3 regions of the Teredinibacter sp. KSP-S5-2 genome follow, and region 3 is predicted to be linked to each of the others. Evidence: predicted binding sites of a transcription regulator. Region 3 holds the regulator's gene; each other region holds the start of a gene.
The links. Region 3 encodes sigma-54, which starts transcription at its own class of promoters, with help from an activator protein. Its sites were predicted from a motif close to TGGCACANNNNTTGCNNT; they were not measured.
Positions count from the first base shown of each region.

Region 1: P5V12_RS13375 (flagellar basal body rod protein FlgF) is a predicted target of sigma-54. The motif match lies at 2,660-2,677, and genes of this name have one in related genera.
Region 2: P5V12_RS20715 (PEP-CTERM sorting domain-containing protein) is a predicted target of sigma-54. The motif match lies at 3,313-3,330, and genes of this name have one in related genera.

Region 1 is NZ_CP120416.1:3,103,716-3,114,244, reverse strand. Features, by position in the region: gene P5V12_RS13400 (hypothetical protein) at 1-112, shown strand, start outside; gene P5V12_RS13395 (alpha/beta fold hydrolase) at 212-904, shown strand; gene P5V12_RS13390 (adenosylcobinamide amidohydrolase) at 1,106-1,786, shown strand; gene P5V12_RS13385 (hypothetical protein) at 1,819-2,184, shown strand; gene P5V12_RS13380 (zinc ribbon domain-containing protein) at 2,210-2,464, shown strand; gene P5V12_RS13375 (flagellar basal body rod protein FlgF) at 2,738-3,484, shown strand; gene flgG (flagellar basal-body rod protein FlgG) at 3,511-4,296, shown strand; gene flgH (flagellar basal body L-ring protein FlgH) at 4,320-5,027, shown strand; gene P5V12_RS13360 (flagellar basal body P-ring protein FlgI) at 5,015-6,139, shown strand; gene flgJ (flagellar assembly peptidoglycan hydrolase FlgJ) at 6,139-7,155, shown strand; gene flgK (flagellar hook-associated protein FlgK) at 7,168-10,347, shown strand; gene flgL (flagellar hook-associated protein FlgL) at 10,419-10,529, shown strand, end outside.
Region 2 is NZ_CP120416.1:4,811,604-4,822,132, forward strand. Features, by position in the region: gene yrfG (GMP/IMP nucleotidase) at 1-537, opposite strand, end outside; gene nudE (ADP compounds hydrolase NudE) at 583-1,155, shown strand; gene cysQ (3'(2'),5'-bisphosphate nucleotidase CysQ) at 1,152-1,994, shown strand; gene P5V12_RS20715 (PEP-CTERM sorting domain-containing protein) at 2,482-3,243, opposite strand; gene P5V12_RS20720 (hypothetical protein) at 3,487-3,696, opposite strand; gene pckA (phosphoenolpyruvate carboxykinase (ATP)) at 4,109-5,713, opposite strand; gene P5V12_RS20730 (fibronectin type III domain-containing protein) at 6,330-6,803, opposite strand; gene P5V12_RS20735 (Tex family protein) at 7,117-9,432, shown strand; gene P5V12_RS20740 (nuclear transport factor 2 family protein) at 9,623-9,988, shown strand; gene P5V12_RS20745 (hypothetical protein) at 10,140-10,529, opposite strand, start outside.
Region 3 is NZ_CP120416.1:22,992-33,520, reverse strand. Features, by position in the region: gene P5V12_RS00155 (KpsF/GutQ family sugar-phosphate isomerase) at 1-914, shown strand, start outside; gene P5V12_RS00150 (HAD-IIIA family hydrolase) at 923-1,453, shown strand; gene lptC (LPS export ABC transporter periplasmic protein LptC) at 1,468-2,097, shown strand; gene lptA (lipopolysaccharide transport periplasmic protein LptA) at 2,084-2,611, shown strand; gene lptB (LPS export ABC transporter ATP-binding protein) at 2,636-3,361, shown strand; gene P5V12_RS00130 (RNA polymerase factor sigma-54) at 3,521-5,011, shown strand; gene ptsN (PTS IIA-like nitrogen regulatory protein PtsN) at 5,081-5,611, shown strand; gene rapZ (RNase adapter RapZ) at 5,629-6,501, shown strand; gene P5V12_RS00115 (HPr family phosphocarrier protein) at 6,517-6,786, shown strand; gene mgtE (magnesium transporter) at 6,891-8,255, shown strand; gene yjgA (ribosome biogenesis factor YjgA) at 8,273-8,794, shown strand; gene P5V12_RS00100 (hypothetical protein) at 8,791-9,240, opposite strand; gene P5V12_RS00095 (hypothetical protein) at 9,254-10,529, opposite strand, start outside.

The DNA.
Region 1 (10,529 bases), 2.0 Mb from region 3:
TTTGCTTGCATCGAAAGCCAGCAAAAACCAAGTTAAGATATATTACTACAGCGATGTAGTTGCACCATGGAACAGTAAAACATGTAAAGTCTACACTGTTGAAGCCATCTAGTATTAACTGGAATATAGTTTTTTTTAGATCTAACTGTATGATCAGGCATGGAATGGCTTTTTTTTTAATAATAGTGTAAGTGTTCAAAGGGTATGACTTTTGAAGTTGGTCTTTTTGCCTGGAATGGATGGTACTGGTATATTGTTTGAAGCTCTTTTTAAAGAGCTTCAAGGCTTTGATGTTATAGCCTTACCCTTGCCTGGTGAAGGGTCGCAAGATTACATAACGCTTTCCTGTCGTATCAGAAGTTGTTTGCCGAATGAGGACTTTGTTTTAGTGGCGGAGTCTTTTTCCGGCGGGATTGCAGCTCAGTTGTCTCAGCAATCTATACCGTATATGAAAGGAGTGATATTTGTTGCTTCTTTTCTGTCTTCACCCAACAGTCTATTTGCTTACTTAGCATCGTTGTTGCCGTTAGGTTCATTATTGGACTTACCTTTGGGGGCTGCGATTGGTGGTTCTTTATTGTTCAACCGTACAGAAGAGAGTATGGATATTGTTCAGTTAAAGCGTGTACTCCATGGGGTGCCGGAATCCATTCTTAAATCAAGATTAAAAATGATTTCTCGGTTAGAGTATGATGGCTTCAAATCATCTATACCAACTGTTTATATCGGAGCGAAAAAAGATCGACTTGTCCCTAATAAAAAGACAGAAGACTTTAAAAAAGCGTACCGAAATAGTATGTTTGCACTGATCGATGGACCTCATTTTATTCTCCAAGCGAAGCCAAAGGAGTGTGCCTCGGCGATTGAGGCTGCTGTGGAGTTTTTGAAAGTAAATAAAAACTGATCGGTGATATTGATAAATATAGATGTTCGAGTTGCTTCAGTTCAGGTATCTCTTGCATGGTGATATATCCTACACGCCGTCGTAGATTGTAATGCGGTGCTTCTCATAGCTACCAGTCGATAGTATCTGTATACTTCGGACAAAACTTTTCCTGTTTGCACCTATCTGGAATAAACCGTCTCTTATTAAAACTCGTTGCTCATGCCAGTCGAACTGACCCAATACGCCTCTATAGAACACTGCAATACCCACATACATGTCGAATTTAACACACCGCACCAGGTGGTAAGTTCTGCGGTATGTCATGGTGGTTTGGTCTTGGCCGACCATATAGTGAATATGAAGGTGGCGAAAAATACATCTACGATAGAATCACCCGATTTAACCATTTTAAAATACGCCAAAGGTAATGGTTGGAACGGAACCGTTGTTGGTTTGATGACGGCAGCTTCAATGCGGTCTTTTCGGATGGTCAAGAAATCTGCACAAGGGGTTGATATTTTTGCTTTGGTCACTTCGGGGCTTTCTAATCCCAGGCGTGCGGGAGATTATGCTGAATATCGGTATATGAATACGGGTTTGGAGGAGGTGGGAACAATTAATATTATTGTTGTGACTTCAGCCAAGCTTTCAGAAGCAGCAATGATTGAAGCGTTGTTGATCACAACCGAAGCCAAGGCAGCTGCTTTGCAGGATGCGGGTATTATCAGCCCGGTTTCGAATCAGGTTGCAACGGGTACAGGAACGGACTCGGTGGCGGTTGTCAGTGGTCAGGGGCCGGAACAGGTGCATTATTGTGGTAAGCATGTGTTATTTGGCGAGTTACTAGGTAAGGCAGTAATTGAAGCGGTGTCTTCATCAATACAATGGCGAAAACCATAAGATAATATTGTGAACACATTTGGGAGCTAATTATGAGTCGACATCAAGGAAGGCAAGAAGGGTTTGATTATGGTGCTGATGAGTTACCCTCTGAATATAAAATGTCCCGCTCAAGAATTATGTATATAGAAAATAAGTCGAGTGGGCTTGAAGGGAAAGCAAATATCGGACGGGTATACTTTTCTAAATCAGGCAAAACACTATACTATCGAAGCTTAACGTTTAAGAGCTTAAAAGGAAGTGGTTTTAAGGCTAACTACTTTGAAGTGGAGTCCGGCCACCACTATTGGATTTCTGGCCCGCATAAAGATCAGAATGATCGCCTTTACGGGGGAAGCCAAGGTGTTCAAATTGACCCCGACGTTTATGACGATTACCTGCACCATATTCAAAACTGATTGTTATCGTATTTAGGAGAACATTATGCCCACCTATGATTACCGTTGCGAGGCTGACCAGAAGGTGTATGAGGTGAAGCATTCTATATCGCAGCAGCTGCACACATGGGGTGAGCTTTGTGATTTGGCCGGGCTCGCGCTTGGGGATATTGGGCCGGAAACAAAAGTTACCCGCTTGATTCGTGGTGGTGGAGTGGTGAAGAGCAGTAGCCTTAAAAACCCGGATGTTCCTCCATGTATGTCTGGGGCTGGTTGCTCTGGCGGTCACTGCGGATTTTAGGTTCACCAACGCTATCGCTTATCCTCTCTCCATCCCGAGCCGTTTAACGGCGTGTTATTTACAAAGCCCTTTCTTATAGAAGTATCTCATCGGGGGTTCTGCTTTAGAGCCCCAAGAGTCCCTCCTGACTTTTTCCTGTATAGAACATTGGGGTAGTGTTCCACGCCATGTAGCCAAAAAGCTGTTTCGATTTTTTGGCACTTTAATTGCTGTAATCCATTGTGAAAGCAAAATTGACGGTTTTCTAACGCGAAAACCTATGAGAGTTTTTCGATGGATAAAGCACTATATATCGCCATGACAGGTGCGAAACACAACATGCGTTCGCAGACTGTCCACTCCAATAACCTGGCTAACGTGAATACCACAGGGTTTAAATCGGATTTTGCCCAGGCTCGCAGTATGCCCGTGTACTACGGAGAAGGGTTGCCTACACGCGCCTATGCCTTGTCGGAAAATCCCGCGACTAACTTTAATTCCGGTGCTTCGGTTGAGACTGGACGCGACTTAGACATCATGGTTGAGCGGGATGGTTTTATTGCTGTTCAAGCCCCCGATGGCCAGGAGGCCTTTACCCGTGCGGGCTCCTTGTATGTCGATAGTGTTGGAATGCTGCGCAACGGCAGTGGATTGCCGGTGATCGGCAATGGTGGACCAATCGCCATTCCTACTGCAGCCAAAATCGAAATTGGGTTAGACGGCACTATCTCAATTGTGCCCCTTGGGGAAGAAGACCAAGCGCTAGCACAGGTCGACAGAATCAAGTTGGTCAACCCTCCATTGGAAGATATGCGTAAAGGGGAGGATGGTTTATTTCGTCCTGCCAACGCAGGCGGCGAAGTGCCTGCCGATGCCAACGTTCGTATTGTGTCTGGTTTTTTAGAAGCCAGTAATGTCAACGCCGTCAATGAAATGACGAGTGTTATGAGTCTGGCAAGGCAATACGAAATGCAAGTCAAGATTATGAAAACCGCTGAGCAAAACTCTGAATCCTCGGCACGTCTGTTGCAGAGCAACTAAATAAGCGATTTATTTTGAGGTGAGATATGCACTCCGCATTATATGTAAGTAAAACCGGGCTGGCCGCTCAGGATACTCAGCTAACCACAATTTCTAATAACCTGGCCAACGCCTCAACGGTTGGTTTTAAACGGGATCGTGCGGTCTTCGAAGATTTACTCTATCAAATTCCACGACAACCTGGAGCGCAGAACACTGAGGAGACTCAGCTGCCCTCAGGCATGCAGCTCGGTACTGGTGTTCGTGTTGTTGGTACGCAAAAAGAATTTACTTCTGGTAGTTTGCAAATTACTGAGCAGTCGTTGGATGTGGCGATTGATGGCAGGGGCTTTTTCCAGATTCTTCAGCCTGACGGCACTATCGCTTACACACGTAATGGTCAATTTCATTTGAATGGCGATGGTGACATTGTTAATGCAAACGGTTTATTTCTTCAGCCCAATATTACGGTACCAAATAATGCGCTAAGTGTGTCTATCGGTACGGATGGTACTGTCAGTGCGTTAATTCCAGGCCAGACAGACCCTCAGGTTCTTGGAAATATTCAAACCGTGGATTTCGTAAACCCCGCTGGTTTAAAAGCGATTGGTGGAAATCTGTTTTATGAAACACCCGCCAGCGGTGACCCTGTTACCGGTGAACCGGGTATTGATGGTTTGGGTCAACTAAAACAAGGCATGTTGGAAAACTCCAATGTGGATATAGTGGAAGAAATGGTCAATATGATTACCACACAGCGTGCCTACGAAATGAATTCTAAAGTGGTTTCCACCGCAGACCAAATGTTGCAATACATTACGCAAAACTTATAACGGTTGATACGAGGCGGATGGTGATGAACAGTGTAATCAGGTTTTTTTCAATAATTATCGCAAGCTCTGCTGTATTGCTTATGCAGGGGTGCGTAATTAATCAACCCGCAATGCCTGATGACCCTTACTATGCACCAGTATTGTCTACCAGCCAATATGCAAACCAGCCGGTGAATGGCTCGCTATACAGTAACAACACATCCGTGGATTTATTTTCTGATGTAAAAGCCAAAAGAGTCGGCGACATTATCACCATTGTATTAAACGAACGAACCACTTCCAGTAAACAAAATAATATAGATTTGAAAAAAGAAAATACCATCGGTATTGAATCCAATGATAGTGGAGCCGGAACTGTATTTGGAATTCAGCCAACTATCGGTAACCTGGGCTTGGGAGCAAACCTGACTGGGAACAGAGAATTTAAAGGTGAAGCGGGTGCAGACCAAAGTAATAAACTACAGGGCAATATCAGTGTAACAGTAGTGGAAGTTTTTCCCAACGGAACCTTATCCGTTCGTGGGGAAAAATGGATTACCTTAAATCGTGGTGACGAGTTTATTCGTATCAGTGGTCTGGTAAGGCCAGAAGATGTATCTCCTAGCAATACCGTAAGTTCCATGAAAATAGCCAATGCACGAATTACCTATGCAGGGCGGGGTGAATTAGCTGAATCGCAGGAAATGGGGTGGCTGAGTCGATTTTTTAACAGTTCTCTATGGCCGTTTTAGTTATGAGAAGTTTTTATCCGAAACTATTTTTTACTGTCTGTTTACTCATTGCTTCTGTCACTTGTGCAGCTGAGCGAATTAAAGACATTACTTCTGTTGCCGGTGTACGCAGTAACCAACTTATTGGTTATGGTTTGGTGGTTGGCTTGGATGGCACGGGTGACCAAACCACTCAGGCTCCATTTACGGCACAATCTTTCCAATCGATGTTGCGTCAGTTTGGTATTACTATTCCTGAAGGCGCCAAGCTGCAATTAAAAAATGTGGCAGCAGTGGCCTTACATGCTGAGCTACCTCCCTTCGCCAAACCCGGTCAAACTATTGATGTTACCGTTTCTTCTATTGCGAACGCCAAAAGCTTGCGTGGTGGTGCCTTGTTAATGACACCGTTAAAAGGAATCGATGGTCAGGTTTATGCCATTGCTCAAGGTAATTTAATTGTCGGTGGTTTTGGTGCCGAAGGGAAAGACGGTTCCAAAGTGACCGTGAATATGATGAGTGTTGGTCGCATTCCAAATGGTGCGTATGTTGAGCGCGCTGTACCAACCAAATTTGGTGGTGATGACCGTATTGTTTTTAATTTACATACACCTGACTTTACTACAGCAAAGCGCGTTGCCGACAGCATTAACACTCTGCTTGGGCCAGACGTTGCCTTTCCTGTGGACTCTGCCTCCATTTCTGTTTTTGCGCCAAAAAATCCAGCCAACCGAGTCAATTATTTATCGCTCTTGGAAAACATTGAAATACGCCCCGCAGAAGCTGCGGCCAAAGTGGTCATTAATTCGCGAACTGGAACCATCGTAGTAGGTGAACATGTCAGAGTGTCACCTGTCGCGATCACTCATGGGTCGCTTACTGTGACTGTTCGGGAAGATGTCAGTGTCAGTCAGCCCGGTGCATTTGGTGATGGTGATACGGTTGTTGTCCCTGACAGTGAAGTCGAAGTGATCGAAGAAACCGGTCGCATGTTTAACTTTAACCCCGGCCCAACATTAAATGACATTGTGCGTGCAGTAAACGAAGTGGGTGCTGCGCCGGGTGATTTAATGGCCATATTGGAAGCCCTTAAACAAGCGGGTGCGCTGAAAGCGGAAATTATGGTGATCTAATGAGTATTCCTGTTTCCAACAATTTGGCGTCACCTGAAAATTATATGGATTTAACTGGGTTAAAATCCATTGGTAAAGGTGAAGACAGCGACGCTGCGATAAAAAAAATCGCTAAACAGTTTGAATCCATGTTTGTTCAAATGATGCTGAAAAATATGCGTTCAGCTAACGCGGTATTTGAAGAAGACAGTTTATTTAACAGCAATGAATCTGATTTTTATCGCGATATGCATGACAACCAATTAGCGTTGACCATGGCGCATGGGCGTGGTTTAGGTATTGCAGAAGCCTTGTATCGCCAAATGAGTCGTGTACACGGTGGAAAGTCCGTTCCTATTACAGAGGTACCTGCACAATCAATGCAGGCATCGTTTGTCGCAAAACCTGATGTATCAGAACTCCAGGCTCAAAAGCACATTCAGCCGCAAGTAAAAACAACAGAGCATGAAGCGGCGGCGGAACCAACCATTAAGGCAACAGAAGTAAACGCCAAAAATACTGCTGACCGAATTTCTATCGCGAATGATGAACGAGAGTTCATAGAAAAAACCTTTCCCTATGCGGTTGAAGCTGCAAGAAAAATTGGTGTGGACCCTAAAGTATTGGTTGCTCAGTCTGCCTTGGAAACCGGGTGGGGGCGTCAAGTTCTTGCCGGCGATAATGGTCAATCCAGCCATAACTTATTCAACATCAAAACCGGAAGTGGTTGGGATGGCGACAAGGTCCGTATTGAATCGCTGGAGTTTCGGGCAAACCGACCTATGTTGGAAGCCTCTGAATTTCGCAGCTATGCCGACATGGCAGAGAGTTTTTCTGATTATTCGGATTTTATTTTACGCAGCCAGCGTTACAGCAAAGCCGTGGAAAATGCAGCAGATCCTGAAGCCTTTATTCAGCAGTTACACGAAGCGGGTTATGCCACCGATCCTGAATACACCAATAAAGTGATTGCCGTTATGCAACGTGTGTCTAAAGTTGTTGACGACAGTGCAACTGTTTCACCCAGTCGGTCATAGAGGAGAAATCGCGTGGCCAGTGATTTATTAGGTATCAGTGTTAGCGGGTTGCGAGTTGCCCAGGCATCGCTGAGTACGACTGGGCATAATATTGCCAATGCCGGTGTGGATGGTTACAGCCGACAACGGGTTTTGGTCGAAACCAATCCTGCAAATTTTCAAGGTGGCGGTTATATCGGTAATGGCGCGAACGTCGCTTCCGTTGACCGTGTGGTAAATAACTTTGTTATCGAACAATTACGCACTGATACTACGTTATTTAATGACTTAAAAGTCTTTAATGAAAATATCTCACAGTTGGACACCTTGTTAGCCGATGAGTCATCGGGCTTGTCCAGCGGCTTGGAAAAGTTTTTTGCCGCGGTTCAAAATGCGGCAGACGATCCGACCTCTATCCCAGCACGACAATTAATTATCAGCGAATCTGAAAATCTGGCAGATCGTTTCAATACTATTTATGAACGCTTCAACACCATCAACGAAGGTGTGAGTGAAGCAATTGATACCGGTGTAGCCAAAATTAATGCCCTTACATCCAATATTGCCGAACTGAATCGAAAAATTACCGATGCCTATGGCCGGGGAGACGGCGCTTCTCCCAATGATCTACTGGATCAACGGGACGAAGCAATACGACAATTATCGGAACTGGTTTCCATTCAAACCTATGACCAAGGTTTCGGCCAGATAAATATCATTGTCGGTCAAGGTCAAAACCTGGTGGTGGGTACAAACGCGAGAGAGCTTGCCGTTATTGCGTCACCCGAAGATGCAAAAAAACAAGATATTGTATTTGTCAACGAGTCAGGTGGGCAGATTATTACCAATTTAATTTCTGGTGGTGAAATTGGTGGTCTGATTCGTTTTCGCGATACCGTGATGGACCAGGCGTACAACGAATTTGGTCGTATAGCTGTGGTCATGGCTGACACATTTAATGAGGTTCATAGTCAAGGGGTGAACCTGCAGAATGATTTTGGCGGGTTATTTTTCTACGATGTAAACGACCCCACTATTGCTGCTAACCGTATTATTGGGAACTCCAATAATACGGCAGATTCTGGTCGCTATATGCGGCTGAATATTGATGATCCCACCCAAATTACCGCCAGTGAATACGATATGGAAGTGGGCACTGGCGGTCGATTCGAAATAACACGTTTAAGTGATAACAAGGTGGTTAGCTCCGGCTTGCTTACCGGTGTGTATCCATTTTCAATTGAATTTGATGGTTTGGAACTGGTTATTGACGGTGGTGCATATCAAGCTGGAGATTCCTTCCGCTTGCAACCAACCAAATCCGGTGCACGGGATTTTTCTTCCGAATTACTCAATCCAGAATCTATCGCTTTTGGTAGTCCGGTATTAACAGACACATCTTTAGCAAATCTTGGAACCGGATCAATTACACCGGGCCAAGTGCTGTCCCTTGTGGATCAGAACGGTGACCCGCTACCATTATTTGCACAATCGGGGGAAATGAATCCACCGTTAATAATTCAGTTTACCTCGCCCACAACCTACGACATTTTGGATAACTCTGATCCGGGTAACCCTGTTCAGTTGGATCCTCCTATTCGAAATCAGCGTTACGTTCCTGGTATCGATAACCCATTATTTTCCACAGATCCAGGAGAAACTCGTATTTCGACTGGTGGCGGGTTAATTGGTTTAATTGAGGGGAATAGCGCCGTTACTCAGGCATCCATACAAATTGCCGCTGCGGTTCCACCATCCTTTGTCACCACAGATTTTAGTGCGAGTGGTAATCAGTTTTCTTTTGATGTGGTGGCAAGTAATACACCGAATGGGGCGAACGATGGCACTTTCACCGTGACCGTCGATGGTGGGGCCATCACCGATGAAACGGCCTTACTCGCTGAAATTAACAGTCAGTTAATCGGCAGTGATGTGGTGGCATATATCGCCGATAATGGAAGCCTTGCTTTCCGTTCAAATACACCAGGTTATGGTGACATAACCCTGAATAATTACAATGGTGACCCGGATGGTGGTTTGGATATTGCGCCTGCGGGGCAAGCCAATGCACTTTTGGGGTTTGATATTGAAGGCGCAACCTTTACTACCGTTGGTGATGTGAATGGCATCAGCGGCGACGGGGAAATGAATAATGGTTATCCCGCGGAAGTTATTCATATTACCTTGCCACCGGCTTCGCCTGGGGCCGACCCGATTACGCAAACCATTATTACTTCTGCCGATGCGTCTATGCGGGAAACCGCCAGTATATTGAGTAATATTCCTGGCGTAAGCGCCAATGCATACAACTATATCGAACTACAAAATTTTAATATTACTGACAGCACACCTTTACAATTTACGTTAAATGGCGAAGACCTTCTTGAATATACCGCCGACCCAATGGGAAATGGAGCAATTCTTTATGATGGCGTACCTAATCCGGTAACGGAACTGGAAGATTTTAATGATTACGTTGTCAGTCGAATTAATGAAAATGAAAACCTATCTGCTGCTGGTATTTATGCCGTAGCTGGGCGGGACGCAATAACCGGTGAATCGGAAATACGTATCTATTCGTCGGAAGGCGATGATTTTAATTTCTCCTTTTTTGGTGCCAGCGGTGAATCGGTGGATATCAGCGATGGAGAAAATGCGCATTTAAGTTTGTCCGGTGCCGGTAATGGTGTGGCTTCTTCCATTGTGGTGGGTGGACGTATGGACGTCACCATGGCTGATGGCATTAGTTTAGCCACCTTACCACCACAAAGTATGTTGTTCGGCGATACCACTGCTGCGGATTTTGCCCAATCCAGTTATTTGGGAATCCAGGCTTCCATTAGTGGAATTCCGCAAACAGGTGATACCTTCACCATAGACTTTAATGTGGATGCAGCTTCAGATAACCGTAACGCACTTAATCTTGCTGGTCTGGAAACTGCCCACACCATCGGCGGTGGTATTAGTAGTTATTCCGAAGGCTATGCGTCTTTGGTGGAACGAATCGGGATTAATACCGCGTCATCAAAAATTAACACCGATGCTGCCAAGCAGGTACTGGAACAATCAACGGAAATGCGTAATTCCATCTCCGCAGTGAATCTGGATGAGGAGGCGGCAGACCTGATTAAATTTGAACAATTATTCGCCGCCAACTCACAAGTGATCTCTGTGGCACGGGATTTGTTTGAAAGATTAATAGGTGCATTTTAGCGGAAACAACTTGCCGGTACAGAACAATGCGAATTTCATCGGTTCAAATATTTAACATCGCAAGCAATAGCATGGCTAATGCGAACGAAGCGATAATTAAAACCCAAGAACAGCTGTCGACAGGTAAGCGGGTATTGACGCCTGCGGACGATCCGGTTGCTGCGACCAAGATCATGCAGTTG
Region 2 (10,529 bases), 240 kb from region 3:
CGCGCTACGCAGTACTCTCGGCGTGTCGTCAATAAAGAGCGTTGTATCCGGGTCAAAGCTTTCTCTTTGGTGTAGCATATCCCAAAAGACACTATCTTCTTTCGGTGCTTGAAATTCGTGAGAGGAAACGACAATATCTAACCACCGATCGATCTCGGTTATGTCGAGTTTCAAATTCAGCCCCTTGGGGTGAGCATTGGTAATAAGAATAACTTTTTTGCCAAGCCGACGAAGCTGAATTAAAAACTGCTCAGCATAAGGTCGGGTTTGGATTTTATGTGCAATTTCTTTTTTTAGTTGAGGTATGTCAAGCCGAACTAGTTCACTCCAATGGTCTAGGCAGTACCATTGTAAGGTGCCCTCATGTTTCTCTATTTGGTTCATGAGTGCTATTTTGGCATGATCCTCATCGAGCCCATGGGCCTCTGCGTAACGCTTGGGCAAATGGGTAAGCCAGAAGTAATTGTCAAAATGTAGGTCAAGTAATGTACCGTCCATATCTAATAAGACGGTATTTATGGAATCCCAGTGAATCATTGTTAATACTTGCTTTATAGCCCAAGTGAAAATATAGGTCTGATCATGCCAGTAAAACCAGAAATTCTAAAGACAGAAACCATTTTTAAGAGTGACCATTTCCATGTGGAAGCTGTAGATCTTCGCTTTAACAATGGTGAAGAACGTCGTTACGAGCGACTTGTCGGAGATGTACAGCCTGCAGCCGTAATGATCGTACCAATGATAGATGAAGATACTGTGGTTATGATTCGTGAATACGGTGTTGGTGTGGAAGATTACCAGTTGACCCTGCCTAAAGGTAAGTTGAATGCTGGGGAGGATATTCTTGAAGGTGCCAACCGTGAGCTAAAAGAAGAAATCGGCTATGGTGCTGGTAACTTGCACATTCTTAAAACGATCACTAACTCACCTGCTTATATGCAACACACTATGACCATTGTCATTGCGATGGGGTTATATCCTGAGTGGCTGGTTGGGGATGAGCCTGAGCCAATTTTGACCGAGAAATTTAAAATCGAGGATGTAGATGAGCTGGTTGCTCGTGAGGATGTGACAGAATCGAGAACAATTACCGCGCTTTACATGGCCCGTGACTGGTTGAAGAAAACGTTCAACGAAGATGGGATTAATCTGTGATTCCAGAGTTAAACCGAAACCTGTTAACTCAGGTATCAGAACTATGCAAGGCGGCCGGAAAGGCCGCTTTGCACGTATACAACCGGCCAAATGGTGAGTTGGATGTTGCAACCAAGGCTGACCAGTCTCCTGTCACTGAGGCCGACCTGGCTTCTAATGCGGTATTGGTTGAAGGTTTGGAGAGGATTCTTCCTGGCGTACCTATCCTGTCAGAAGAAATTGAGTATCCAGACTTTTCTATTCGAAGTCAGTGGTCATGCTATTGGCTCATTGACCCCCTTGATGGAACCAAAGAGTTTATCAACCGAAATGGTGAGTTCACCATCAACGTCGCTCTAATTCAGGAGCAAAAAGCAGTTCTGGGCGTTGTTTATGCTCCGGTTTTGGATGTTTCCTATATGGGATTAGCTGGGCAAGGTGCATGGAAACAGATTTCTGAAGGGAGTGAGCAGTTACTATCTGTGAGGCCGTTAGCTGGGCGGGGCAGTGCAGAAAACCCCGTCGAGATTGTTGCCAGTCGTAGGCACGGCGCGGAAGCTGTCGAACAATTGATCGAACGACTTTGCAGCCGCTTTGGTGAAGTGGATGCTAAAAGTATGGGGAGTTCGTTAAAACTGTGCCTTGTTGCCGAAGGCAAAGCTGATATATACCCAAGATTAGCGCCAACTTGTGAGTGGGATACGGCGGCAGCACAGGCCGTGGTTGAGGCGGCAGGTGGAATTGTTCTAGATAATCAGCTTAATCAATTGAAATACAACGCAAAAGAAGAGCTCCTTAACCCACATTTTTATGTTTTAGGGGATAAAAACGTCTCTTGGTCGGAGATTCTTCTCGGATAGGGAGCATATTAACGTATTTTTCTTATGCGAAAATAATGTGTTCTCAAGGCGCAAAAGCTACGTTTTTCCCCTTCACTTTCAAATCCTTGAACTAAGATTATAAGACTGTAACGGTTGGTCTTGTTGATCAACAGTATTTCTCGGACTTAAAGCACTAAATTAGTAAGGGGATTGATAATGGAGCCAGCTGTATACTCAGAAGCGCGAACTAAAGTGTATGGTCGGACGTCCTCGCTAAAAAAACAGTTAACCAGGGAGATAGACTGTTTGGAACGTCAATTAGAGCGATTGAAGCTCCGCAATGACTTCTTGGACTTCACAACACTTCAGACCTACCAGGATATGATTAGTAGCAGAAGGGATATGGTAGAAAATTTACCTTAAGGATTTAACCTTCTCATCTTTTAAAGCGGAAACAAAAAAGGCTTGCCAGATGTACCTGGCAAGCCTTTTTCTTTGTGCAGCATTCTTTGCTGCTCTTTAAGACTTACGCCTTTTTAATGCGACGTACACCAGCAAGAGCAAGAAGACCTAGAGCAAACAAGTAGATGCTGTTTGGCTCTGGAACGTTAACAGTTGCTGCAACTACGTCGTTACCACAAGACATAGTCCAGTGAGTGCTAAGTTCGAAAGTATCACCAAGACCTAGAGAGCTAAGATCGAAAGATACTGTACGGAAGTAGCTGTCACCTTGTTGACCGGCTTCGTTAGAAAGCAAACCAGTTACTAGAGAACCTTCGTCCATAGCGAAAGGTACTGATTCTGGGTAAGTGATGTTGTTGTTCCACTCAGATACAGAGTAGAAACCAGCTGGGTCAACACCATTCGCGCCTGCTGAAGAGTTTACTTCAGTTGGGTCATAGTGCCAGCGGCTTGTGTCTGTAGTGAAGTCCATAGTGTATAGGCCGAAGTCTACAGCGTAGTTAAGGCCAGCACCGTTGAAGCCTACAGCTAGGTCACCAGCGTAGAAGTCTTGACCGTCGTGGAAAACGTGACCGTCAACCATGTCAAAACCAGTTTGAAGACCTAGAGAAAGTACGTTTGTTTGTTGGTCATAACGGTAGAAAAGATACTCAGCGTCGAAGTCCTGACCACCAAGCCCTGGGCTTACTCGGTCAAAATCTCCAGTTTGGTCTTCTGAAGCAATCATGTTCCAGCCGTCTGTCGCCCAGAAATCCATTACTGCTGCTTGAGAAAAAGCTGAAGCTGATACAAGAGCAACTGCAGATAAATATTTCACTAGTTTCATTGTTTATTACCACGTCCAAAGGTTAAAAGTTAATTATCCCGCGATTTCTATCACGATATGACGCTTAGATATGCATTAGGTGTGCCAACTTTTTTTTCTTTATTTTTCAATGACTTAGCGTGTAAGGGGATTAGTGCTGTAAGAATTGCCGACAATGGCGTCTGTTTCTACAGGTGTATATAGGTTGTATGTCGGGGAATTATACAGGCCCCCTCGACAATGGGGGCCTGTATTGGGTCGGGGTTAATTGCTGTTGTGGTTAATGGTTAAGCGATTAATATCGCCTCTGTTGTGGGATATTAGGGTTATAGTCGCACCTAATATTGGGATCAACCATACAAACTCCATGATAAGGCTTTTTTCCATCCAGCCCAGAGCCTTGCTTTCGAGGGTTAAATAACTTGCATAGGCATCGAGCAGCAGAATAACAATCGCGATCATTAAATAAATCATGGTGCTTCTCTCTCGTATACGTGCATTAAATGAAACAGTCTCCACTTCTATCTTTAATTATAGGAACGAGCGTTTTTATTTTATACAGCCTGTTTAGGTTAAGTTGTAACAACAAAAGGGTATAACTGCGTTTTTGGTTTGCGCTTAAAACAACATTTATGGCTATAAAAGTTTTAAAAACCAAAAATTAATAAAAAACTAACCTATTCAAAGTGTTTAATAACTTTTGAACGCCATACAGAGTTTGTTTCGAATGTACAGAAACCGTAAAAAATACGCCCGTTTCTTATTGAGCTGTTTCACTTTTGGTGTTGTAGTGGTGGTGGGAATCGTGAGGGTATAAAAAAGCAGAAGGGGGGAAGCCCGCCTTCTGCTTGGATTTAACGGCTAAGCCGTTGTGTTCGATAATTGCTTACAGTTGAGGACCAGCTGCAACCAATGCTTTACCTTCGTCATTGTCAGTGTATTGCTCAAAGTTCTTGATGAATCGACCAGCAAGATCTTTCGCTTTTTCTTCCCACTGAGCAGCATCTTCATAAGTGTCGCGTGGATCAAGAATGCTGTCATCAACATTTGGCAATGAAGTTGGTACTTCAAGGTTAAAGATAGGCAGAGTTTTGGTTTCTGCTTTATCGATAGTGCCTTCAAGAATCGAATCGATAATTGCACGAGTATCTTGGATAGAGATACGTTTGCCAGTACCGTTCCAACCAGTGTTTACTAGATAAGCTTCTGCACCGTGCTGTTCCATTTTCTTAACAAGCTCTTCTCCGTACTTAGTTGGGTGAAGAGTCAAGAACGCTTTACCGAAACAAGCAGAGAAAGTAGGTACTGGTTCAGTAATACCACGCTCGGTACCTGCTAGTTTCGCGGTGAAACCGGACAAGAAGTGATACTTGGTTTGTTCTTTGTCTAGTTTTGCTACTGGAGGCAATACACCAAATGCGTCTGCAGTTAAGAAGATCACTTTGTTTGCATGGCCTGCACGAGAAACTGGCTTAACAATGTTTTCGATATGGTAGATTGGGTAAGAAACACGAGTGTTCTCAGTAAGCGAACCGTCGTCATAATCCACTTTGTTGCCATGAACAACAACGTTTTCCAATAGAGCATCACGTTTGATAGCGGCGTAGATATCTGGCTCGGCTTCTGGGTCAAGCTTGATGGTTTTTGCGTAGCAGCCGCCTTCAAAGTTGAATACACCGTTGTCGTCCCAGCCGTGCTCGTCGTCACCGATAAGTGCACGTTTTGGATCAGTAGAAAGAGTAGTTTTACCAGTGCCAGACAAGCCGAAGAAAATTGCAACGTCGCCGTCTTTACCAACGTTAGCAGAACAGTGCATGGAAGAAATGCCACGTAGAGGCAAGAAGTAGTTCATCATTGCGAACATACCTTTCTTCATTTCACCGCCGTACCAAGTACCGCCGATAACTTGCATTTTTTCTGTCATGTTGAAGCAAGTGAATACTTCAGAGTTCAAACCGTGCTCTTTCCACTTCTTGTTAGAAGTTTTTGAACCGTTCATTACAACGAAGTCTGGCTCACCGAAGTTTTCCAACTCTTCAGCAGTTGGACGCAAAAACATGTTTGTTACAAAGTGTGCTTGCCATGCTACTTGAACGATGAAACGAATTTTTAAGCGAGTGTCATCGTTAGTACCGCAGAAAGCGTCAACCACGAATAAACGGCTGTTTGAAAGTTGCTCAGTTACTGTGCCCTTTAGGTCGTTCCATACTTCTTGAGAGATAGGGCGGTTGTCGTTAACTGCTTTATCGCTGGTCCACCATAATGTATCGCGAGTTGTATCGTCTAAAACAACATACTTATCTTTTGGCGAGCGGCCAGTGTATTCGCCAGTGTGTACTGCTACAGCACCTGACTCTGTAACAATGCCTTTCTCGAAGCCTTCTAAACCTGGTTTAGTTTCTTCTTCGAATAGTTGTTCATAAGATGGGTTGTGAACAATCTCAGTTACGCCTTGGATGCCATACTTGGAAAGGTCTAGATTCACAGACATTTATAGTCTCCTGCTTAGTTGATGGCCTAATGTGTGGTTAGGTTGTTTGCTTCGAACCCGGTTGTGCCTGGTTTTTCAGCGGTATTTCGTTTGGGTCAATAATACAAAAGGGGTACTTTTTGAGAAATATTCGCGATTGACGCACATCAAGTTTTAATTTGTGATGTAACCTTTCCTTGATTTGGAATAAGTCTGCGAACTCTACGGAATAACGGCCGGTAAAAACTTGGTGGTTGATCTGCCAAATACCCTTCAAATGTTAAAGGCTTTTATTCTCATTAACGCAAAAAGTGTAAGACAAAATTAGACACAGATTTCCGTAAAATCCAGCCGTGATAGAGAATTATCTTGAGCTATTTTTATTTTCTTATTTCTGCTGTTCAAATAGCCGTAATTTTTATGTTCTGCCTTTTATTCTTAGCGTCAAAACGGTGATTGTTGATCAGCAATAGAAAGCTTGAAATATCAAAAATAAAAGAAAAAAACAGATTAATATAATCAAAGGTGATGTCTATTATAATCTAATTAGAGTTCGATTTGTTGGTTAAGATGACACGAATAGGAATGTATTTTTATTTGCAAAATGATGGCGCATCCCTGCTAAAAAACGTCCTGATCAAATTGTTAGTTGAGCAATAATTGGATCGGAGTAACTGCTGAATAAATTGTCTGTGTCATACGCAGTAATCAAAAATTCGTATTCGCCGGCATCCAGATTTTCAATGACGTATTCAGTAATCGTTTGATCGTTTATTTCCACTTCCGTGTAGGTCAATTGGTCGGTACGACGATATATGATGACGTAACCTCCAATCTCCCCAAGGGGTAAATCTGCACCATTTTCTCGAGTTGTTGGAATCATCCACTCAACTGAAGCGGAAACCTTCTGTGGGCTTGGCTCAGTGGGGGAAACTGGATCGACGGGGTCTGTTGGATCAGCAATAGGGTCGGATGGTTCAGTTGGCTGAGTACCGGGGTTTTCTACAGGTGGCTTTTCAGCAATAAGGCCGCTGCCTTCACCTGATCCTCCGCAGGCCACAAGAGTACTGGCAATGCCCAGAGCTAATATAAGTTTAAGTGGCGTGTTCATCCGTTTACCTCTGAATGATTTGTTTGGTACTTTTGTAGTATTCTAGCGGTGTTCGATATTGGTACTTGTGTGCTAGTTAACAGATTTGTTAGGTGGCGTGTACATCCACCAAAAGGCCTCTTATTTTGTGAGGTGGGTCTTGTTTATGACGCGAAAAAACATGCTATCAGGGGGTAAATTGCTGGCCCAGGCATAAAAAAAACTGGATTTCAATACTGTTGCTTGGTCGGGTATTTGGCCATAATTCGCCACCGAAATTGGGCGACTGTGGTCGTGTTGCCTTATTAAACCAATCCAGGCAGTTTAAGTATCTATGTCAAAAATTTTCCAAACGATATCTCAAGAACTCAATGTCAATCCATCTCAGGTTACTGCGGCTGTGGGGCTGCTTGATGAAGGTGCTACCGTGCCTTTTATCTCTCGTTATCGAAAGGAGGTAACCGGAGGCTTGGACGACACGCAGCTCAGGAAGCTGGAAGAGCGGTTGCAATACCTTCGGGAGATGGAGGATCGCCGGGAGACTATCTTAAAGTCCATTGCTGAGCAGGAAAAACTCACGCCGGAGTTGGAAGCGCAAATCCAGGCAGCGGAAACCAAAACCCAGCTGGAAGACCTTTACCTGCCATACAAGCCCAAACGTCGAACCAAAGCGCAAATAGCCCGAGAAGCCGGGTTAGAGCCTCTGGCAGACATGCTATTGGCTGACCCAAGCAAGACTCCAGAGGAAGAAGCGTTAGCCTTCTTCAACGAAGAGCATAAGATTACGGATGTGAAATCTGCATTGGACGGCGCCAAACAGATTTTAATGGAGCGTTTCAGTGAAGACGCGCAGCTGCTTGAAAAGTTGAGAAGCTTTTTAAATAGTGAAGGCTATATACACGCGACACTTGTCGAAGGCAAGGAATCTGAGGCAGCAAAATTCCGGGATTACTTTGACCACAAAGAACTTGTTCATAAGGTTCCGTCACATCGTGCATTGGCTATGTTTCGCGGGCGAACAGAAGGCTTTTTGAATCTTCAACTGACTTTAGAAAACGAGTTGGAGCCAGGAGCGAAGCACCCTTGTGAAACGATGATCGCGGGACATGTTGATATTCACGATGAAGATAGACCCGCAGACAAATGGTTGGCGGAAGTCGTGCGTTGGACATGGCGAGTTAAACTATTAACCCATTTGGAAACCGATTTATTCGGTAATTTGCGAGAGCATGCCGAAGCCGGTGCGATTGAGGTATTTGGCCGCAACCTGAAGGATTTGTTACTAGCCGCACCAGCAGGGCAAAAAGCCACTATCGGTCTTGATCCGGGTTTGAGAACGGGAGTTAAAGTTGCTGTGGTCGATGCCACTGGGCAAGTGTTGGATCACGGCGCAATTTTCCCCAATCCTCCGCAAAATAAAATTCGTGAAGCGGAAGGCGTATTAGTAGCGCTGTGCAAAAAATATGACGTAGGTTTAATTGCGATTGGTAATGGCACGGCGAGCCGTGAAACGGACAAGTTTGTTGGCGATATTTTAAAAACCCATAAAGATATTCATGCACAAAAGGTTGTGGTGAGTGAAGCTGGGGCATCGGTGTACTCTGCTTCTGAATTTGCCGCGAAAGAATTTCCGGATCTGGATGTCACCATTCGTGGTGCGATTTCCATTGCTCGGCGATTGCAAGATCCTCTGGCAGAATTGGTAAAAATCGAGCCCAAGTCGATTGGTGTTGGCCAGTATCAACATGATGTTTCGCAAACTCGTTTATCCAAAACCTTGGATGCTGTGGTAGAAGATTGTGTAAACGCAGTGGGTGTGGAAATTAATACTGCTTCCGCTCCATTGCTTGCCCGAGTGTCAGGCTTAAACCAATCTATTGCCAATAATATCGTTGAGTTTCGAAATAAAAATGGTGCACTGAAAAATCGTGAACAGCTTAAGGATGTTCCTCGACTCGGTGCCAAAGCATTTGAACAGGCTGCAGGCTTTTTACGTATTGCAAATGGCGATAACCCTCTGGACTCGTCTGCTGTGCATCCTGAGTCCTATGCCGTGGTAGAAGAAATTGCCAAGAAAAATAACAAAGATGTTCAGGGCTTAATTGGCGATACGGGATTTTTACGTAAGCTTTCAGCTAATGACTATGTCAGTGAAAAATTTGGTTTGCCCACAGTGCAGGATATTATTCAGGAATTGGATAAACCTGGTCGTGACCCCCGACCCGAATTTAAAACAGCGCAATTCCAGGAAGGGGTGGAAGAAATAAAAGATCTGGAATTAGGTATGGTTCTGGAAGGCACGGTTACCAACGTGACAAATTTTGGTGCTTTTGTCGATGTCGGTGTGCATCAGGATGGCCTGGTTCATATCTCTGCCCTTTCTGAAACTTTCGTCAAAGATCCGCATCAGGTTGTTAAAGCCGGTGATATTGTAAAAGTGAAAGTTATGGAAGTGGATGTGCCTCGTAAACGTATCGCGCTTTCAATGCGTATGGGTGATGAGCCTGGTGAAAAACGTGAGTTTAATCGCGGTGGTGGAAATAATCGCCCGGATAACCAGGCTAAAAAGAAAAACTTCGGTGGCGGAAATCAGAAACCGCAGCAAGGAACCATGGCGGCGTTATTTCAGCAAGCGATGAAAAAGAAGTAAATTTTTATATCCCAACCCAATACCCAGGCTTCATGGAAGAGGTCTGGGGGAAATGTTCATTTTCTGCAAAGGCTGTATGTAAAAAAATTGAGAATGACTTTCTCCTTTGTTCACTGATCTGATAGTAAAATTACCGCAATCTGCTAGCGAAAATCTTTTTATAGTAAAGCCAGCATTAATGTGAGAGTGAATGATGGAAAAACAGATTACAGCTTTGGAAGAACGTCTTCGTCTTGCCATGCTTAACTCGGATGTGGCGACATTGGACGAACTTATTTCACCGAAACTTCTCTTTACCAATCATCTTGGTATGCTGATATCCAAAGAGCAGGATCTTGACGCTCACAGGAGTGGTGCGCTTGAAATCCGTTCCATCAATTTGTCTGAGATAAGAATTATGCCATTTTCTGACGCGGCTATCGTATCAGCTAAAACTGAGATAGTGGGGCGTTATGCGGGGCAGGAAGCCAATGGGACTTTTCGATTTACCCGGGTGTGGTCCTCTGACTCTGGCAATTGGCAGGTCGTGGCGGGACACTCTTGTCTGCTGGCTTAGCTCAGACTTTTTGCCTTTCGACAGATAGATTTCTTTCGAAAGAAATATTGATTGATGTGGTACACGCTATTCGAGACAAGCGCACTCTAATTAGTGCGCTTATATTTAACACAGTTTTAATTCCTTGGTGGTGGTTTATATTTTTATAAAATTAAGCCCTTTTAGCAATTTTTCTTCTTCTTAAAATCCCAAGGAAAATTCCACCGAGTGAAAGAAACGACATTGCCATGAGGTTTGGTTCTGATACTGTTGCGATCTCTCCGCCAATAACCACGGTATAGGCCACGTCGTTTAACATGTAATCCGTCACCGGAAATGCGCTGTAATTGTAGTCGCCGCCTTCAGTCCATTCATCGGACGTAACTGAACCCGAACTCACGCCCAATACATATAGCCCTGCCTCTAAAAATGACAACGGATCCCTAGTATTCTGTGGGTTGTTGCTTGACTGATAGAAAAGACGATATGTGGGGTCAAAATGTGCGGCATTAGCTGGGTCATCCGCTTGTATAGAAATAGATAAATAGCTATCTGCGGCCAG
Region 3 (10,529 bases):
CGATTGCAGCCTTGGAAGAACGCATTGGTGAAAACTTTAGTAAAGCCTGCCAGACAATTTTGACCTGCTGTGGACGCGTTGTTGTAACAGGGATGGGAAAATCCGGCCATATAGCAAAAAAAATGGCTGCCACACTGGCCAGCACAGGTACCCCCTCTTTTTTTGTACACCCGGGCGAAGCCAATCATGGCGATCTAGGGATGATCACCAGCGAAGATCTGGTGATTGCTATATCTAATTCTGGTACTTCAGCCGAAATCGTGAGCTTGCTACCCATGCTCAAACGTCTTGGTGTACCACTAATCAGTATGACGGGAAAAGAAAGCTCAGCCCTGGCAGAAGCGGCAGATATTAATCTGGATATCAGCGTAAATACCGAAGCCTGTCCTCTGGACTTGGCCCCGACTTCCAGCACAACCGCAACACTGGTAATGGGCGACGCCCTGGCAGTAGCCCTGCTCGAAGCCCGCGGCTTTACTGCCGAGGACTTTGCTTTCTCACACCCAGGTGGTGCCCTTGGCAAAAAATTGTTGTTAAGGGTCTCCGACCTCATGCATTCAAGCGACAAAATTCCCTATGTCGCTCAGGATGCAGTTATTACCGAAGCACTTGCAGAAATGAGTCAAAAAGGTTTCGGTATGACAACCGTCACTGATGACACAAATGAATTGCTCGGTATTTTTACCGATGGGGATTTACGACGCTGCCTGGACAAACAAATTGATGTGAATCGGGAACCAATTTCTTCTGTTATGTCCAAAAACCCGTTGACGGTAAAACCCAACACGCTAGCTGTTGAAGCGTTAAACCTTATGGAATCCCGAAAAATCACCGCGTTAGTGGTGCTGGAAAAAAGCGGCACTATTGCAGGCATATTGCATATGCACGACTTACTTCGAGCAGGAATTATTTAACATTTGATATGACCTCAGAAACTGTTATTCAAAAAGCAAAAAAAATAAAACTGCTTCTGCTCGATGTCGATGGCGTATTGAGCGATGGCAAAATTTATTTCAATGACCAAGGTGTTGAGCACAAGGCCTTTAACACTCTGGACGGTCACGGAATCAAAATGCTGCGTCGTTCCGGGGTAGAAGTGGGCATTATTACCGGCAGAAGTAGCCATATCGTTGAAAAACGCGCTCAGGATTTGGGAATACAATTCTTGATTCAAGGAAGGGAAGATAAGTACTCTGCACTATGCGAACTACTCAAGAGCTTTCCCTGTGAGCTGGACGAAATAGCCTTTATGGGGGACGACTACCCGGACTTAACAGTGATGACCAAAGTTGGCCTCGCACTGACTGTGGCCAATGCCCTGCCGGTTATGGTGGAAAGGTCACACTGGCAAAGCACCAGAGCGGGCGGTGAAGGTGCGGTTCGAGAAGCCTGTGATTTTATCATGCAAGCCCAAGGGTCATTTGATACGGCGCTTGCTCAATACATATCCTGAGCAAAATACTCCCTATGTTTGCCAAGCTCAAAAAACTCATCAACATTAATACGTTCTACCTGATCGGCGTACTGCTTGTCATTATGGGCTTGGCGTTTGTTATCGATTCGCCAGACCGCTTTCTAAACCCAACCCCTCAGGCAGAAACCGAAGAAGAAGACAAAACACCCATTGCAGTTGCCCATCAGACATCTTCACAGCACTTTAACGAAGAAGGTGCACTGGATTATGTATTCAATGCAGAAAAATTGGAGTACTACCAGGTTCCTGAGCAGACAACAGAAGAAGGCGGCTATCTGCCTGCCAGGGATTACACGCTGATAGATAAACCTTCCGTACAGCTGTTTATGGATGTTGCACCCTGGTTCATCGAATCCATCAATGGCAAGCTCAGCGAAAAGGGCGAATTACTGAACCTGTGGCAAGACGTAAAAATCTGGCAAACCGATAAAAAAGGAAATACCTCTTCGCTGCAAACAGAGGAACTCACTATTTTTCCACGAGAAAAACTGGTAGAAACCGATAAGCCTGTTAAGATCACGACCCCAAGTGGAGAAATCACAGCAATCGGCATGATTGCCAACCTCAATGAAAAACGAATTAAGCTTCTGTCCAATGTACGAGGCGTTCATGACCCTATTTAGCCCGAGACAACTTATCTCTCGCCTGACAGTTTTTATTGTCTGTCTTGCGCTTGGGCATCCTGTTTTTGCTTTGCCAAGCGATAAAGAACAACCGATTACTATTCAATCTGACCAGGCCGAAAGAGATGAAATAAAAGGCACCACAACCTATTCAGGTCGGGTGATCATGGAACAGGGCAGCATGGAAATCACGGCAGACAAAGTGGTGATTTATAGTGAACGCAATAAAGTATCCAAAGTTGTCGCAACGGGGAAACCCGCAACCTATAAACAAAAGCCAGCAGCCGATGAAGCGGAAGTAAAAGCCACCGCACAAACGCTCGAATACCAAGTGAATAACGCCACGCTATTCTTATTGGGCAAGGCTCTGCTCAAACAGGAAGGCACCAGCCTGAGTGGCGATAAAATTGAATATGATGTGAAAAAATCTGTTGTTAGAGCTGGCGGCACCAATACCGACGGAGACGATGGCAGAGTACGTATGGTCATTCCGGCCAAATCCTTGAAAAACTAGCATTCATCCAGGAAAAACGTTTTCATGCCCCAGCTGCACGCCAAACACCTCGCCAAAAGCTACAAAGGTCGCCAAGTCGTTATTGATGTTTCCATGAGCGTGAATGACGGTCAGGTTGTTGGTTTGCTAGGCCCCAACGGGGCGGGTAAAACAACGTGCTTTTATATGATTGCCGGCATCGTCAAACCCGAGCGAGGTAATGTATTTATTGACGGCAAAGACGTCACCCATTTGCCAATGCACGGTCGAGCCAAAGCAGGACTGGGCTATCTTCCGCAGGAAGCATCGGTGTTCCGAAAAATGACAGTTTCCGACAATATCATGGCGATATTGGAAACTCGTGACGATTTACGGCGGGGAGACAGAAACCAAGCCCTGCAGAACCTGCTCGAAGAATTTCATATTACCCATATCAAAGACAGCTTGGGCATGGCGTTATCCGGGGGTGAACGACGACGCGTTGAGATCGCTCGCGCTTTGGCAGCTGAACCCCAGTTTATCTTGCTGGACGAACCCTTTGCCGGTGTCGACCCTATTTCTGTGAGCGACATTAAGGACATCATAAAACAGCTGCGAGACCGGGGAATCGGGGTATTAATCACTGATCACAACGTTCGGGAAACTCTCGATATCTGCGAAAAGGCCTATATTGTATCGGAAGGGCATATCATTGCTGAAGGCGATGCGGGCGAAGTACTGAACAACAAAAAAGTTCGCGAAGTATACCTTGGTCAGCACTTTACGCTTTAACTTGCAACAAAAACTCATCCACCTACCCTCTTAGCTCTTGGCGCGGCACAAACTTTGCTTCGAAAAAGCAAAAAAGCCATTGCTTGTCGCTCTAGTCGCGACTAAACTTTTGAAATCTACTGGTAAAAAATTCGAGTAATCTCAAAGATTTAGCAGACTATGAAGCAAACCCTGCAGTTAAAAATGGGTCAGCAGCTGACGATGACTCCTCAGCTACAGCAGGCCATTCGTCTTCTCCAGCTTTCCACACTCGATCTCCAGGCTGAAATTCAGGAAGCGTTAGACAGCAACCCGATGCTGGAAACCCAGGAAGACAGTGGAGAAGCCTCTCAAGACACCAGTAAAGATCAATCAGAAAGCAAGTCCAACGAGCAAGAAACCTCAGAACGGGACAACTACGACGATTCCTCAGCAACCGACAGCGAATGGAGCGAGGACATTCCAAATGATCTTGCCGTCGACACCAGCTGGGATGATGTTTATCAATCTGCACCTTCCGGTTCGGGTCTTTCAAAACCAGACAACGAGGATTTCGACTTTGAATCACGGCGGGCGGTGACAGAAACCCTGCAGGATCACCTCCACTGGCAACTTAACTTGACTCCCATGTCCGATCTGGATCGGGAGATCGCCGAAGTTATTATTGATGCCGTCGAACCCTCGGGAATGCTCAGCCAAACCGCGGACGAAATATTCGAGGGCATAGTAAAGCATCACGAAGAGTTGGAAATGGACGAAGTCATTGCCGTCCTGCATCGCGTCCAACAGTTCGATCCGGTTGGGGTAGCCAGCCAGGACATTCGTGAATGCCTGATGATTCAGCTTTCCCATTTAGCACCGGAAACAGAAGAGCTGGCCACCGCGAAAAGTATCGTAAACCAGTATTTGGAGTTGCTAGGTAGCAGAGACTTCAAACAACTCATGCGCAGGCTCAAAGTAAAAGAGCCGCAGCTGCAAAAAGCCATTGCCCTGATTCAGAGCCTTAATCCCAGACCCGGCGATGCCATCAGTACTGAGACCGCAGAATACGTAGTACCAGATGTTTTCGTACAAAAGGAAAACAACCGCTGGCAGGTACAACTCAATCCGGAGATAGCCCCTAAAATACGCATTAATCAGGACTATGCTTCTCTGGTTAAGCGCGCCGACTCCAGCAGTGACAACACCTTTCTTCGGGATAACCTACAGGAAGCCCGCTGGTTTTTGAAAAGCCTGCAAAGCCGCAATGAAACCTTATTAAAGGTCGCGACATGCATTGTTGAAAAACAACAGGGGTTTCTCGATCATGGACCGGAAGCCATGCGACCGATGGTCTTACATGATGTGGCAGAAGAAGTGGAAATGCATGAATCCACCATTTCGCGTGTTACCACGCAGAAATATATGCATACCCCACAGGGGATTTTTGAACTGAAATACTTTTTCTCCAGCCATGTTGCTACAGACAGTGGCGGAGAGTGCTCATCGACAGCAATTCGAGCCATAATTAAAAAACTGGTTGCGGCAGAAAACGCGAAAAAGCCGCTCAGTGATTCTAAAATTACAGCACTCCTTGCAGAACAAGGTATCAAGGTTGCACGAAGGACGATTGCGAAATACCGTGAATCACTGGGTATTCCCCCGTCCAATGAGCGTAAACGTTTAGTGTAAACGCCAATAATGTTAGGGTTGGCACCCCTGAAGCCAGTATCAAATACTGGTAAAATAGTTAGGTTATAAATGACCAAAAGCGGTACCCATGCTTTTGGTTTTTTTGGTTATGAATGGTTTAAAAGTAAGTATCCGAAAGTCATGCAAATAAAATCAATTCTCACTCAGGATCGAACACGGGCCAAATGGAATTCCACCAGTAAAAAGAAGCTCCTTGAGCAGCTTTCGTACCTTTTTGCACAGTATTGCGAAGGGATAGACGCCGACGAACTATTTACCAATCTGGTTGAACGGGAAAAATTAGGTTCAACGGGTATCGGTGAAGGCATTGCCATTCCGCATTGCCGCTGTAATACCGGAGGCGAAACACTGGGAGCTTGTATCACACTGGACGACCCCATCGATTTCGATTCCGCAGACAGTCGACCTGTCGATTTACTGTTCGCCATGTTGGTGCCGGAAAATGCTGAAGCAGAGCACCTGGAAACCCTGGCAAACGTCGCCGAAGCCATGCAAAAAGCGGAACTGGTAAAACACCTTCGCGAAGCATCCAGCGACGAGCAGCTATTTCAGCTCATCACTCAACAAACCAGCCATTAATAAAACAAGGTGGCAATATGCGTTTAGTTATTATCAGTGGCAGATCAGGGTCGGGCAAAACCTCAGCCTTACACCTTCTAGAAGACGAAGGTTTCACCTGCATAGATAATCTTCCCGCTGATCTATTACCCGCCTTAATCGCGCATATTCAATCCGCTAATAAGCAAAGCGAACAGAAAATTGCCGTTGGCATTGATGCCCGTAATTTCCATAGTGATTTAAGTAAGGTACCGGATATTATCCGTTCCCTAACACACCCGGGAACTAGTGGCGACGTTGTTTATCTGGATACTTCAAGGGAAGTACTCTTAAAACGTTTTAGCGAAACCCGCCGTAAACACCCTCTGTCAGACGATAACATTGGTCTCAATGAGGCCATTGCCAAAGAAAAGCAGATCCTTGCTCCTATTGCCAATTCTGCAAGTTTTACCATCGACACCACGCGTATGAGTATCCATGAACTACGTGGAACCATTAAGCGTTTGGTTGTCGGGGAATCTTCTTCGGGAACGGCAATTATGTTTACCTCCTTTGGCTTTAAATATGGCGTCCCAGTCGATGCCGATTTTGTCTTCGATGTACGCTGTTTACCAAATCCGTACTGGAGCCCAGAACTCAGATCCAAATCGGGACTGGAGGAAGAAGTTATAAATTTCCTCGCCAGACAAAAAGAAGTACAGGAAATGGAAGAGGATCTATACCATTTTATTCACAAGTGGGCACCTCAGTTCGAACAAAGCAACCGCAGCTATTTAACCATTGCGATTGGCTGTACGGGGGGTATGCATCGTTCCGTATACCTGTGTGAACGCTTAAGCCAGCAGATGAAACAACACTATGGAAATGTTCAGGTTCGCCATCGTCAACTAGAACAGATCCCCGGACAGTAATTCAGGAACGAATTCATGCTTGAAAGAAAAATTGAAATCATCAATAAACTCGGTCTGCACGCCCGCGCTGCAACCAAGCTTTCCAACTTGGCCAACCGCTATGAAAGCCGCGTGATGATTTCTTTTAACGATAAGCAGGTAGACGTAAAAAGCATTATTTCTCTCATGCTCCTTGCTGCAACCAAAGGCAGTGAAGTCACACTTGTGACCGAAGGAAATGACGAACAGGAAGCCATGGACGCACTGTGTGATTTAATTAACGATAAATTTGGCGAAGGAGAATAAAAGAATATTTCTGTAGCAATCTAATTTAGCTTTCGTTATCTTCTGCTCCAGCAAAAATTTGATAGCGAGTCAAACTCCTCATAAACAGTAGAGTTTTTTATTGAATGCAAGCCCCCGCGGAAGAAATCAAGCACCCATCCAGGGTTCATATCGAGCGTATTCACAATATGCTCGACGGCGGTACCTTGCGTCAAATTGCCCGTCTGGTAAATGGACTAAAGCCGGTAGAAATAGCCCGTCTCATAGAATCGTCACCGCCACCTTCCAGAACACTGTTGTGGGAGTTGGTCGATAAATCCAGCACCGGTGAAGTCATTGAAGAATTACCGGATGAACTTCGGTCGCACATACTCAGCGACATGGACGCTGAAGCCGTTGCCGAAATAACCGAAGGCCTGGAAACGGATGACATTGCAGATATTCTGCAACAACTGCCCGAGCAAGTTATTCAAGAAGTGCTGTCGGCTATGACCGAGCAAGACCGACAACGCGTTGAGGCAGTACTCTCCTACGACGAAGAAACGGCAGGCGGCTTAACCAACACCGATACCATCACCGTACGCCCCAGGTTTACCTTGGATGTTGTACTGCGCTACTTGCGCCGACATAACGAATTACCGCCTTCCACTGATAGTCTGATAGTCGTTAACCGTAAAGATGAATATCTCGGTTTGTTGCCGTTAAGTAAATTACTGACCTCAGACCCCAGTACCACCGTACGCGAAGTCATGGTGACAGACATTAACGCCATACCAGCAAATATGGTCGATAGTGAAGTCGCAATTCTGTTTGAACAACACGACTGGATTTCCGCTCCGGTTGTGGATGACCAGGGAAAGCTCCTTGGGCGTATCACTATCGATGACGTGGTGGACGTAATCCGGGAAGATGCTGATCACTCTCTAATGAGTCTGGCAGGTTTGGACGAAGAAGAAGATACCTTCGCTCCCGTCGCAAAAACCATCCCCAGGCGCGCCATTTGGCTGGGAATCAACTTACTCACAGCCATTCTCGCCTCATCGGTGATCAATATTTTTCAGGGCACCATTGATAAAGTCGTCGCCCTCGCCGTATTAATGCCCATTGTCGCGAGCATGGGAGGTGTAGCCGGCTCACAAACACTCACCGTCGTTATCCGCGGTTTAGCGGTGGGCCATATCAGTTCGCAGAATATGCGATGGCTATTAAATCGTGAGCTTTATGTTGGCTTATTAAATGGCTGCCTATGGGCGCTAATCATGGGCGTGGTCGCTGCACTCTGGTTTAATGACCCTATCATTGCCATCATTATTGGTGTGGCCATGATTATTAATTTGGCGACGGCTGCATGCGCTGGGGCCTTGCTTCCCATTGCGCTTAAGGCACTTAAAATTGATCCGGCTCTGGCAGGTGGGGTGACGCTGACGACCCTGACAGATATTGTCGGCTTCTTTGCCTTCCTTGGGTTGGCAACTTACTTTTACGCTTAAATTATTTTTACCTCGATATGCACGATATTTACGATACCTTTGACGAAGACGAATTTGACGGCCCAAGTAAAACCCAGATCAAAAAGGAAATGCATGAATTGCAGGAGCTCGGCGTTAAACTCACCGAACTCACCCTGGAACAGATTAGTCGGCTGCCATTAACCGAAGAGCTATACAACGCCATTACCGAAGCGCCAAAGATCACTCAGCGGAGCGCGAAGAAACGCCACATGCAGTTTATTGGCAAGCTCATGCGCAAAGCTGATGGCGATGCAATACGTGAAGCATATGACGAAATTCAAGAGGCTCAACACCAGGCTGCACGTCAACTTCACCTGATTGAAAAATGGCGGGACAGGCTAGCAGACGGTGACAATCAGGCGCTACAGAACTTTATTCAGGAATACCCACATGCCGATATTCAACAATTACGGCAACTGATCCGACAGGTACAGAAAGAAACCAGTCAGCAAAAAGCACCGGCAGCCAAACGTAAACTGTTTAAACTCATCCGGGAAACACTGAGTGTAAACCACTAAGGGATAGAGTCACCCAAGATATTCTGATCGTAAATATCCGCGATATTTTTCATCAGCTCTAACCCTGGAGCCAGGGTTATTTTCCATGCAACCCGACAGGTAGGGCCATATTTCGGATAAAACTCGGAAAGCGTTTGCATCAGGCTATCGAAAAAAAGGTCATACATTTCATCGCTAACCTGATAGATTTTTTTATGATGGTAAGCCACTTTTAAGAGGTATGAATCCGCTTCTTTGGACACAAAAAACTGCACCAAATGCATAATCGCAATGTGCAGCATATCTTTTTGTTTTTCAATATCCACGCCATTAAACACTCGGTCAATATCAGGTGAAGCCTCACGAAAAACCTGATAAAAACGATCATAAAAAGTCGCCGAGTTCAAACGAATAGTGTCGAAACTATCGTTAAAAACCTCACTGAAATCAATCACATTTTCGCGCATAACAACCTACCTTCTAGTTGGAATAACGCTGTTCATAAACATTGATCAACTGCTGTTCCAACACAGAAAACTCTCTTTGCATACGTAAAAACTCGTGTTCTTTCAATTTTAATTCTTCCAGTTCTTTGGTGGTTTTGAAATAGCTTGCTTCAAGTTCGTTATATTGCTTGCTCAACTTCTTCAATGCAACCGTATCCTGTGGTGCATTACCTGTTTCGGTCATTTTCGACAATTGTTCTTCCAACATCTGGTATTCGACTTTTGTACGTTTGAGCTCTTCCAGCATACTCTGCAACTCATCATTACTCTTCGACAACTCCAGATAGCTTTCTTCCAACAGCTTGCATTCGGAGTTTTTCCTATCCAGCTCCCGCTTTTTCTCATACAGTTCTTTCTTGAGAGCATCAACATCATTCAGTTGATCGGGTATAGGATCAACAATTGACCGCTCAATATCTTCTAATGAACCACCATTACCATTTTTATTTATTAAGCTTTCATAATTGTGGAACAAGCTTTCATATTCTTTCTCAAGGTTAACGTATTCCTGCCTTGCTTTCTGTAACAGTCGTTCCTTTTCCAGAATCGTTTTATGCATGGACTCCACGGTCTCCATCCGCTCGGCGATGCGCTCACTCATATCCGAAGTCGACATCTGACGATTTTCCAAACGGCTAATCATCTTCTGCTGCTTATAAATTGTTTCCTCGTTTTGTTTCTCCTTCCCTTCCAATACCCGAATGCGAGACTTCAGATTCTTCGAACGATTTTTATGGATATCGGCGTAGGCAGCCTGACTTTTTGCCTCCGCCAGCTCAACTTCCAAAACCTTCACATGACTTTCAGTATCACGCTGCAACCTTTGCAGATACTCGATAATATTTCGATCAACATTTGCCGTTTCTCCAGACACATCAATATTCACCAAGACTTCTTTTTGCTGGTGGAACATATCGGCAATAGGCGTTCGATTAGCGGCATTAGAACTTCCTTCTCTCGACAGAGCAGTGTCCGTGCCAGAGTTTAAGGTAACCAATAACCCCAGAGCTTCACGGGCCATATCCTCCGATTTTGCTACAGTAAATTCATCTGCGTCAGGTGAACTCAGCTCAGCAATAAGATGCTCTAATTCTTCTTGTGCAGGCAGGGCATATTTAATAATCCGTTCTTCAGCAGCAAAAAACAAATGCTTGAACTTCTCAAGGTTTTCCAACCGCTTTTCATAGCTTTCCAGTTTTTCCTTCTGTTCCCGAATAATACTGTTGTAATCCGTATCATCGTGAGGCAAC